2 regions of the Aquitalea sp. ASV11 genome follow, and region 1 is predicted to be linked to the other one. Evidence: riboswitches for the same ligand, from Rfam matches in the RefSeq annotation. Region 1 holds a riboswitch; the other holds the start of a gene.
The links. Region 1 has a riboswitch for cobalamin ahead of JHD62_RS14780 (TonB-dependent receptor). Riboswitches for the same ligand answer to the same signal wherever they lie in the genome.

Region 1 (4,441 bases):
TCAGCAGGTCTTCATCCAGCAGGTAACGGGTGTCTGCCGCCACGGCCGGCAGGGCGGACCAGCGATCCCACATGCGCAGGATGTCGGCGCGTGCAGCCAGCATCACCTGTGGCCGGGCCGCCACAACCGCCTCCATGCTTACTTGCGGTGCGGCTTGCCCCAGGCTGCCAAACACATTGCGCCCGCCACACAGTTGCATCATGGCGCCCATGAAGCTGCGCTGGCTGACAGTAAAAATGGGGGTGGCACTGATCTGGTAAAACACGCTGACCGGTGTACGGCGGGCATAGCGCTGACGCAGCGCAGAAAGTTGCTGGCGGTAGGCGGTGGCCGCTGCGACAGCCGTGGCCGGGTTCCCGGTGAGGCGGCCCAGGCTTTGCATTTCTGCGGCCACATCATCCAGTTGCAAGGGATGGCTGATGAACACGGCCACGCCCAGCTGGCGCAAGCGCTCCAGCTCGCGCAGGTTGCCGCCGTCCTGCCAGGCCACCACCAGGTCCGGCCGCTGGCGCAGTACCGCTTCCAGGCTGATGCCGCTATAGCCGCCCACGCGCGGCAAGTTGCGCGCTTGCGGCGGGTAATTGCTGTAGTCCACCGTGGCCACCAGCCGTGGGCCGGAACCGATGGCGTACAGCATTTCGGTGGCATGCGGCGATAGGGAAACAATACGCTGCGCCGCCTGCGGCAGGGTCAGCAGTTTGCCACTGGCGTCCGTCGCACTGACTGCCGCCCGGGCCGGGCCGACGCACAACAGCAGCCACAGGGCAAATGCGCGCAGCAGCATCAGCCGCCCTTGAGTGACAAAGGCAGCCCGCAGGCCACCAGGGTGACATGCTGACAGCGGGCCGCAACATCCTGGTTCAGTCGCCCCAGCAGGTCGCCATACAGGCGTGCCATGCGGCTCATCGGCATCACGCCCCAGCCGATTTCATTGGTGACCAGCAGTAATTGGCCCTGTACCGCGTCGATGGCTTCCAGCAGCCACTGCCGCTGCCGGGCGAATTCCACCTCGTCGAAGCTATCGTCCGGGCCGAAAAAGCGTATCAGCCACATGCCCAGACAGTCCACCAGCAACAGGCCGTCTTCCTGGTCGTGGCCCAGAATCAGCCCGGCCAGATCACGCCCGGCTTCCTGCACGTGCCAATGCGCTGGCCGTTGCAGGCGATGCTGGCGCACCCGTTCGGCAAACTCTTCGTCACGCACTTCGGCGGTGGCGATATAGCAGACCGGGCCGCCATGCTGGATGGCCAGGTGTTCGGCATGGCGGCTTTTGCCGGAACGCGCACCGCCGGTGATCAGGTGAGTCATGCTGTGTTGTCCATCAAATCAAACAATAAAGCCGAATCCGGCGGCATGCTGCACACCGGATTCGGCCATGGATGTTGTGCTTGCCGCCAGTTCAATCAGAAAGCATAGCGCAGGCTGGCCTGCATGTTGCGTCCATCTGCCGGATACAGGTAAGACGCGGTAGACGAAGTGTAGGTCGCAGTACCGGCGTAGCTGGCATAGCGCTTGCCCAGCAGGTTGTTGATGGCCAGCGAAGCCGAGATGTTCCTGGTGAAGTCATGGCTCAGCTTGGCGTTGACCACAGTGTAGGAGGCCAGTTCGTACGGAAAAGTATTGGACTGGTCGTTATCCAGGCGCTGCTTTCCGACATACTGAACAACCACGCCAAGCTTGCTGGCACTGTTTACCTGCCAGCTCAGACCAAGATTGGCCAGCCACTTGGGCACCATGGGAATGGTGTTGCCGGCCAGGCCGCTGCCTTGCCGGAAAGTAGCTTCAGTCCAGCTGAGATTGCCATTCAATTCCCATTGCGGGCTCAAACGCCAACGCCCTTCCAGCTCCAGCCCCTGATGGCGGGTGGGTGCCAGGTTGGCATTGGCACCATTGCCGTTGTCTGCAAACGGATTGTAGGCAATTTCATTGGTCAGGTCGCTGCGGAACAGCGCTGCCTTGGCACTGGCCTGCGCAATTTTCCATTCCACCCCGACTTCGGCATCATGGGATTGCTGTGGCAGCAAGACGGTACCGCCGGTGAAGGTAGCTTCATCTGCATTGGCAAGGCGGAAGCTCTGACCCCAGTGTCCATAAACCGACCAGCTGGGGGACAGATCCTGCTTCAGCCCCAGCAACCAGGAATGCAGGCTGGTATCCAGTGCCGGAACGCTGCTACCCGACTGCTGGATGGTATCGTTTACCTCTTGCTGGCGCGCGCCCAGGGTCAGGGTGCCACCGGTCCAGGGCTTGAACATGCTATCGACAAACAAGCCCTGATGACGCTGAGTGGTGCTGTAGCTGGAATAACCTTGCACATTTGCCGTGCTGTTAAGCCAGTCCGTTCCCAGCGTCACATTGTTCTGCCCAAAAGGCAGCTTGTAACGCAGGCTGGCATTGTTTTCACTCAGCCAGCGCTGGTCGGTACTGCTAGTGGAAACATAGTCGCTAAAGGTATTTTTGCTGCGGTGGGAAATATCACCATACAGTGTTCCGGGGCCTACATCCTGGCTGAACGATGCACCGGTGGTGGAACTGCTGGCGTCCATATAGTTATTGGGGGTAGACGTAGCGGTAGGACTGCTTGCCAACGGATTCTTGCCACTGGCAGGGTCGGCATTCAGCGAGCCGGGCAAGCGCAAGCCTTGCGAGCTGGTATTGGCAAACAACTTGATGTCACCGCCATCGTGCTTGAAAGTCAGCGTCAGGCCACCGGTATCATTGCGTTCCTGATTGTTCTGACGGTAATTGTCGGTTTTCATCGAATGCACATAGCCATCCAGCGCCAGGCCGTTGGCACCGACATGCAGGTCCGCGTCCAGCTGGCGCAGATCATAACTGCCACCAGTCACACTGATGCTGCCGCTGGTGCCATTGGCCACACCGGACTTGGTGATGATATTGATCACGCCACCAGTGGCACCGCTACCATAGGCCACGCTGCCAATACCACGTACCACTTCGATGCGCTCGATATTCGCCAGGGCCACACCGCTCAGATTGGGTGCAGACAGATCATTGGTATTCTGACGCACACCATCTACCAGAATCAGGGTATTGCTGATTCCGGTCATGCCGAAGCCTCGCATATCCACGGCAGCGGCGCTGGACGAACCACTGTTGTTGAATACATGCACGCCAGCCAGTTGGGACAATACGTCCTGCACCGTTGTCGCGGCACTGTTGGCAATCTGTTCAGCAGTGACAACGCTGACATTGGCAGGCAGATTGGCCACTGTTTCGGGTACGCGGCTGGCCGTCACCACCACTTCCTCACCCTGGAATTGCGGCAGATTGTCGGCCAAGGCCAGACTGGTCCAGCACATGGACAGCAGCATGGCGAGTTGTTGGGGTTTGAACATGAAACACACTCCTGGAACGAGGATTCGGCCGGGCACGCTGCCACAGCCACAAGAAGTGCGAAGAGGATGGCTTGCGCCATTGAGAATGGATGACACCGGAACGGGCTAGTGTGCCCGCCTGCTGTTTGCCAGATCGCCTCCCCGCGATATACAGCGACCGCCTGCCGTGGGCAGACGATACCGGACAGGCCGGTCTCCGGGCTTGGTCTTGCGCTGTCGCGCCTTCCCGTTGCCGATGGGCAACAGTGGCAATGGCGACAACTGGGCCGGCATCCGCCAGCCAGACCTTACCGTTGCGGGGGCAGCGCCGGCTTGTACCGGCTTCCCGTTTCATCCGGATCTTGCAATCCGGACACCTGTCCGGCAGCGATTATACGGCAGATTGCAGCGAAACCGCGGCAATCTGGCACGAACAGTCTTGATATGCAACAAGCAATGCCAATGCCATGGCGGCATTCAGCTTGCCGTGCTGCCCCCCATGTCTTAGAGTCGCGCTCTAGTCCATGCCAACCTTGAGAAACCGCACCATGTCCCAGGCCATTGCCCTTCCTGCCCACGCTTTTCATGAAGCCGCCCTGCAACGCCAGAATTCGCTGACCAAACCGGCTGGCAGCCTGGGTGTACTGGAAACGGTGGCCTGTCGCTTTGCCGCCTGGCAGGGCAAAACCATTCCGGCCCCCCTGCAGCCGGCCATCACCGTGTTTGCCGGTGACCACGGCGTGACAGCGGAAGGCGTATCAGCCTATCCGTCCATCGTGACCGGCGAAATGGTGAAGAATTTTGCTGCCGGTGGCGCTGCCATCTGCGTGCTGGCCCGTGCCATTGCCGCACGGCTGGAAGTGGTGGACGTCGGCGTACTGGGTCAACTGCCGGAACTGCCCATCGTGCAAGCCAAAGTGGCTGCCGGTACCGCCAACCTGGCAGTGGAAGCCGCCATGACGGCAGAACAGTGCACGGCCGCGCTGGAAGTGGGCCGCGCTGCGGCACGTCGCGCCGTGGAACACGGGGCCAATCTGCTGATTGCCGGCGACATGGGCATTGGCAATACCACGCCGTCTGCCGCGCTGATCTGCCAACTGGCG
Region 2 (4,441 bases), on a different contig from region 1:
GCCAATACCCTGGACGCCATGTGGGGCTACCGCAACGAACGCTTTTTGCACTTTGGCTGGGCCGCCGCCCGCTTTGACGATGTGCTCAACCTGATTCCCGCCCGCCTCACCGCGCTGACTTACATCCTGCTGGGCCATACCCGTCAGGGCTGGCAATGCTGGCGCGCCCAGGCCCCCACCTGGTACAGCCCCAATGCCGGGCCGGTGATGGCCGCCGGTGCCGGTGCGCTGGGCGTGCTGCTGGGCGGCGCGGCCAGCTATCACGGCAAGCTGAAACAACGCCCGACGCTGGGCCTGCAACGCCCGCCGGTGGCCCAAGACATCGCCCGCGCCATCGCGCTGGTACAGCGTAGCCTGTGGCTGTGGGTGGCACTGGCCTTGCTGGCTGGCTTGCTCAACTGGAGTTTTTCTCATGCTTGAACACGGTGGCGGCATCCTGCGTGCCGCAGCGCAATACGGCATTGCCGTACCAGACTGGCTGGACCTGTCCACCGGCCTGAACCCGCAGGGCTGGCCGGTGCCGGCCATCAGCCCGCGCAGCTGGCAGCGCCTGCCGGAACAGGACGACGGGCTGGAGCAAGCAGCGGCGGATTACTACGGCAGCCCGCTGCTACTGCCGGTGGCCGGTTCCCAGCCTGCCATCCAGTTGCTGCCGACGCTGCGCTCGCCCTGCCGGGTGGGCATGCTGCCCTTGTGTTATGCCGAACACCCCTGGCACTGGGAGCAGCACGGCCACACGCTCAGCCGTCATGCGCCCGAGGACATTGACATGGCGCTGGATGAACTGGACGTGCTGCTGCTGTGCCACCCCAACAATCCCACCGGCACCACTTTTTCCCGCACCCGGCTGCAAGACTGGCGCGCCCGGCTGGCCAGTCGCGGCGGCTGGCTGGTCGTTGACGAAGCCTTCATGGACGCCACACCGGAACACAGCCTGCTGGGTGATGTCGGCCTGCCGGGGCTGATTATCCTGCGCTCGGTAGGCAAGTTCTTTGGCCTGGCTGGCGCGCGGGTGGGCTTTGTGTTTGCCTGGCCGGCATTGCTGCAACAGCTGGCCGAAGCCATCGGCCCGTGGAGCATCAACGGCCCGGCGCGTGAAGTGGTGAAACTGGCCTTGCAGGACCACGTCTGGCAGCAAGCCATGCGCGGGCAACTGGCCGCCGACAGCCAGCGTTTGCAGCAGCTACTGCAAGACCACGGCCTGACTCCGGCAGGCGGCAGCCGCCTGTTCCAGTGGCTGCACGGGGCGTACTGCCCGGCCTTGTTCGACTTTCTGGCGAGCAAAGGCATTCTGGTGCGCCGCTTTGCCGATGGCCCCAGCCTGCGCCTTGGCCTGCCACCCGACGAAGCGGGCTGGCAGCGGCTGGAAACCGCACTGGCGCAATGGCAAAAGCCTTGAAAATCAGTCGGCAGAATTCCCATTTACCCGCTTGTCACGTATCATGCCCGCTTCCATGACGGTGCCCCATCGGGGTGAAACGGGAATGCGGTGAGACACCGCAGCTGCCCCCGCAACTGTAAGCGACGAGTCCGCATCACATGCCACCGGCCCATCCGGGAAGGCGATGCCGGGTAAAGAAGCGCGAGCCAGGAGACCGGCCGTCATACGTGTCGACGCAGGCTGAATCCGGGCGGGGTGTACCGGGGGATTGCACGATGCCGCCCACTGCAGGCGGACAGTGCCCTCGCTTGCGGCGACGTATCGTCTCCGAGGGCATCATCATGCAAGCAGACCTGCGTTCGTCTTTATCCTCCAGCAGCACCCGCCGCTCCCGTCATTTACTGGTATTGCTGCCGCTATTGGCAGCCAACCTGCTGGTATGGGCCTGGGCACTCACCGCCTTTGCCGACCACCCGGCCCAGCTGGGCACCGCCTTGCTGGCTTACCTGCTGGGTTTGCGCCATGCCGTGGATGCCGACCATATCGCCGCCATCGACAACACCGTGCGCAAGCTGATGCAGGAAAACCAGCAACCGCTGTGCGTGGGCTTTTTCTTTTCCATCGGTCATTCCCTGCTGGTGATTGCCGCCGTGGCTGCGGTGGTGTTTGCCACCCGTGCGCTACAAGAGCAAATCAATGGTTTTCGTGAAGTCGGCGGCATCATTGGCACCAGCGTGTCCGCCTTTTTCCTGCTGGCGCTGGCTGCGATGAACCTGTCCGCGCTGCGCGGCATCTGGCACAGCTTCCGCCGCGCCCGCGCGGGTGAAGCCGTGTGTGACGAGCAGCTCAACATCCTGCTGGGCAACCGTGGCCTGCTGTCGCGCCTGCTGCGGCCCTTGTTCCGCATGGTGAGCAAAAGCTGGCACATGCTGCCCATCGGCCTGCTGTTTGGCCTGGGTTTTGATACCGCCACCGAAATCGGCCTGTTTGCCATTGCCTCCTCGCAAAGCGCGGACGGCATTCCCTTGTGGAACATCATGGTGTTTCCGGTGCTGTTTGCCGCCGGCATGGCGCTGGTGGACACGCTGGACAGCATGCTGATGGTGGAAGTGTACGGCTGGGCCTTCATCAACCCCATCCGCAAGCTGTGGTACAACCTCACCATTACCCTGGTATCGGTGCTGGTGGCGGTGTGCATAGGCGGGCTGGAAACCCTGGGCCTGCTGGCCGACAAGCTGCAACTGAGCGGCGGTGCCTGGGATGTGGTGGCCATGCTCAACGACAATCTGGCCCACTTCGGCTATTTCGTGGTGGCCTTGTTTGCTCTCACCTGGGCGCTGTCCGCCGCCATCTACAAGTGGAAACGTTTTGACACCCTGCCCGGCCAACAGGCCGGGTGATTGCCGCGAGAACCGCATGCGACTGCATTACAAACACGTGCTGATGTGTACCGGCCCGCGCTGTACCGAAAACGGCCAGCAGGCCGAGGCCATGTTCAAGCAACTGGGCCAGGCCATTGACGCCTGCGAGGGCCTGAAGGTGAAACGCACCCGCAGCCATTGTTTTGCCGTGTGCAAGGAAGGCCCCATCATGGTGGTTTACCCGGAGGGCGTGTGGTATCGCAAGGTGGATGCCAGTGCAGTACAGCGCATTGTCAGCGAGCACCTGCAAGGCGGCACACCAGTGGAACCCCTGATTTTCCATCGCCTGGGCACGGGCGATGTCAGCACGGAAAGCGCGCAATGACGCATGACAACAATGGCGGCATCGTGCTGCTCAGCCATGCCGGTACCGACCTCACCGCGCTGGGCCGTGTGCACTGGCCGCAGGATTTCAGCCCGGTGTCGGGCATTGCCCTGCAACACATCGCGGATGAAAACCAGATGCAGCAGCTACTGGACGGGCCGCTGTCCAGCGCCCGCATCCTGCTGCTGCGCGTGCTGGGCCGGGTACAGGCCATCCCCGGTTTCGATCTGCTGCGCCAGCAAGCCATCGCCCGCCGTCAGGCACTGATCGTATTAAGCGGCACCGGCGAACCAGACCCGGAACTGGCCGCACTCAGCACCGCCCCCCCGGCCATCCAGCAAGATGCCAATGCCTACCTGCAAGCCGGTGGCAGCAGCAATATGGCGCAGCTGATGCGCTATCTGTCCGACCGCCTGCTGCTGACCGGCCACGGCTATCTGCCGCCGTCTGCACTGCCGGAACACGGCCTGTATCACCCGGAGCTGTCCGATGGTTGTAGTCTGGATGACTGGTCTGGCATACGCCAACCGGGCTGGCCCACGGTGGCCATCAGCTTCTACCGCGCCCACTGGCTGAGCGGCAACACCCGCTTCATCGACATGCTGGTGGACATGCTGGCCGAGCGGCAGATCAACGCGCTGCCGCTGTTTACCTCCTCGCTGCGCAGCCAGGACGACAGCGGCCTGCCGGCAGCGCTGCAATTGCTGCGCGACCCACGTGCCGGCCAGCCCTGCGTGCTGATCAACACCACCTCCTTTGCCATGGGCGAAGTCAATGCCGAAGGCGCGACCCAGGCCAGCTGGGCAGTAGAGGCTTTCGAACAACTGGACATCCCGGTGCTGCAAGCCATCACCAGCAGCATGACCCAGGCGCAGTGGGAAGCATCCGAACGCGGGCTGAACCCGCTGGACACTGCCATGAATGTGGCGCTGCCGGAATTCGACGGCCGCATCATCGGCGTGCCGGTATCGTTCAAGCCGGAAGACCCGGCCAGCAGCGACTACCAGCCACTGCCGGACCGCATGCGACGTCTGGCCGGTATTGCCGCCCGGCTGGCGCGGCTCAAGCACACCCCGGCGGAGGAGAAGCGCATCGCCTTTATCTTTACCAACTCCAACAGCAAGGCCTCGCAAGTGGGCAATGCGGTGGGGCTGGACTCCGCCGCCTCGCTGTATGCGCTGTTGCAAGCGATGCAGGCCAATGGCTATAGCATCAATACCCTGCCGGAGAGCAGCGACGCACTGATGCACAGCCTGATCGACCGTGGCTGTTACGACACCGACTACCTCAGCGCCGATCAACTGCGCCAGGCCA

Region 2: linked by a shared signal. The riboswitch ahead of JHD62_RS20010 (HoxN/HupN/NixA family nickel/cobalt transporter) and the one ahead of JHD62_RS14780 (TonB-dependent receptor) in region 1 are both predicted to bind cobalamin.

Annotation. Positions count from the first base shown of each region.
Region 1 is NZ_JAELUD010000048.1:16,483-20,923, reverse strand. It holds gene JHD62_RS14790 (cobalamin-binding protein) at 1-784, opposite strand, end outside; gene cobU (bifunctional adenosylcobinamide kinase/adenosylcobinamide-phosphate guanylyltransferase) at 784-1,308, opposite strand; gene JHD62_RS14780 (TonB-dependent receptor) at 1,404-3,359, opposite strand; cobalamin riboswitch at 3,529-3,734, opposite strand; gene cobT (nicotinate-nucleotide--dimethylbenzimidazole phosphoribosyltransferase) at 3,887-4,441, shown strand, end outside.
Region 2 is NZ_JAELUD010000100.1:6,288-10,728, reverse strand. It holds gene cbiB (adenosylcobinamide-phosphate synthase CbiB) at 1-420, shown strand, start outside; gene cobD (threonine-phosphate decarboxylase CobD) at 413-1,399, shown strand; cobalamin riboswitch at 1,442-1,619, shown strand; gene JHD62_RS20010 (HoxN/HupN/NixA family nickel/cobalt transporter) at 1,657-2,781, shown strand; gene JHD62_RS20005 (ferredoxin) at 2,798-3,127, shown strand; gene JHD62_RS20000 (cobaltochelatase subunit CobN) at 3,124-4,441, shown strand, end outside.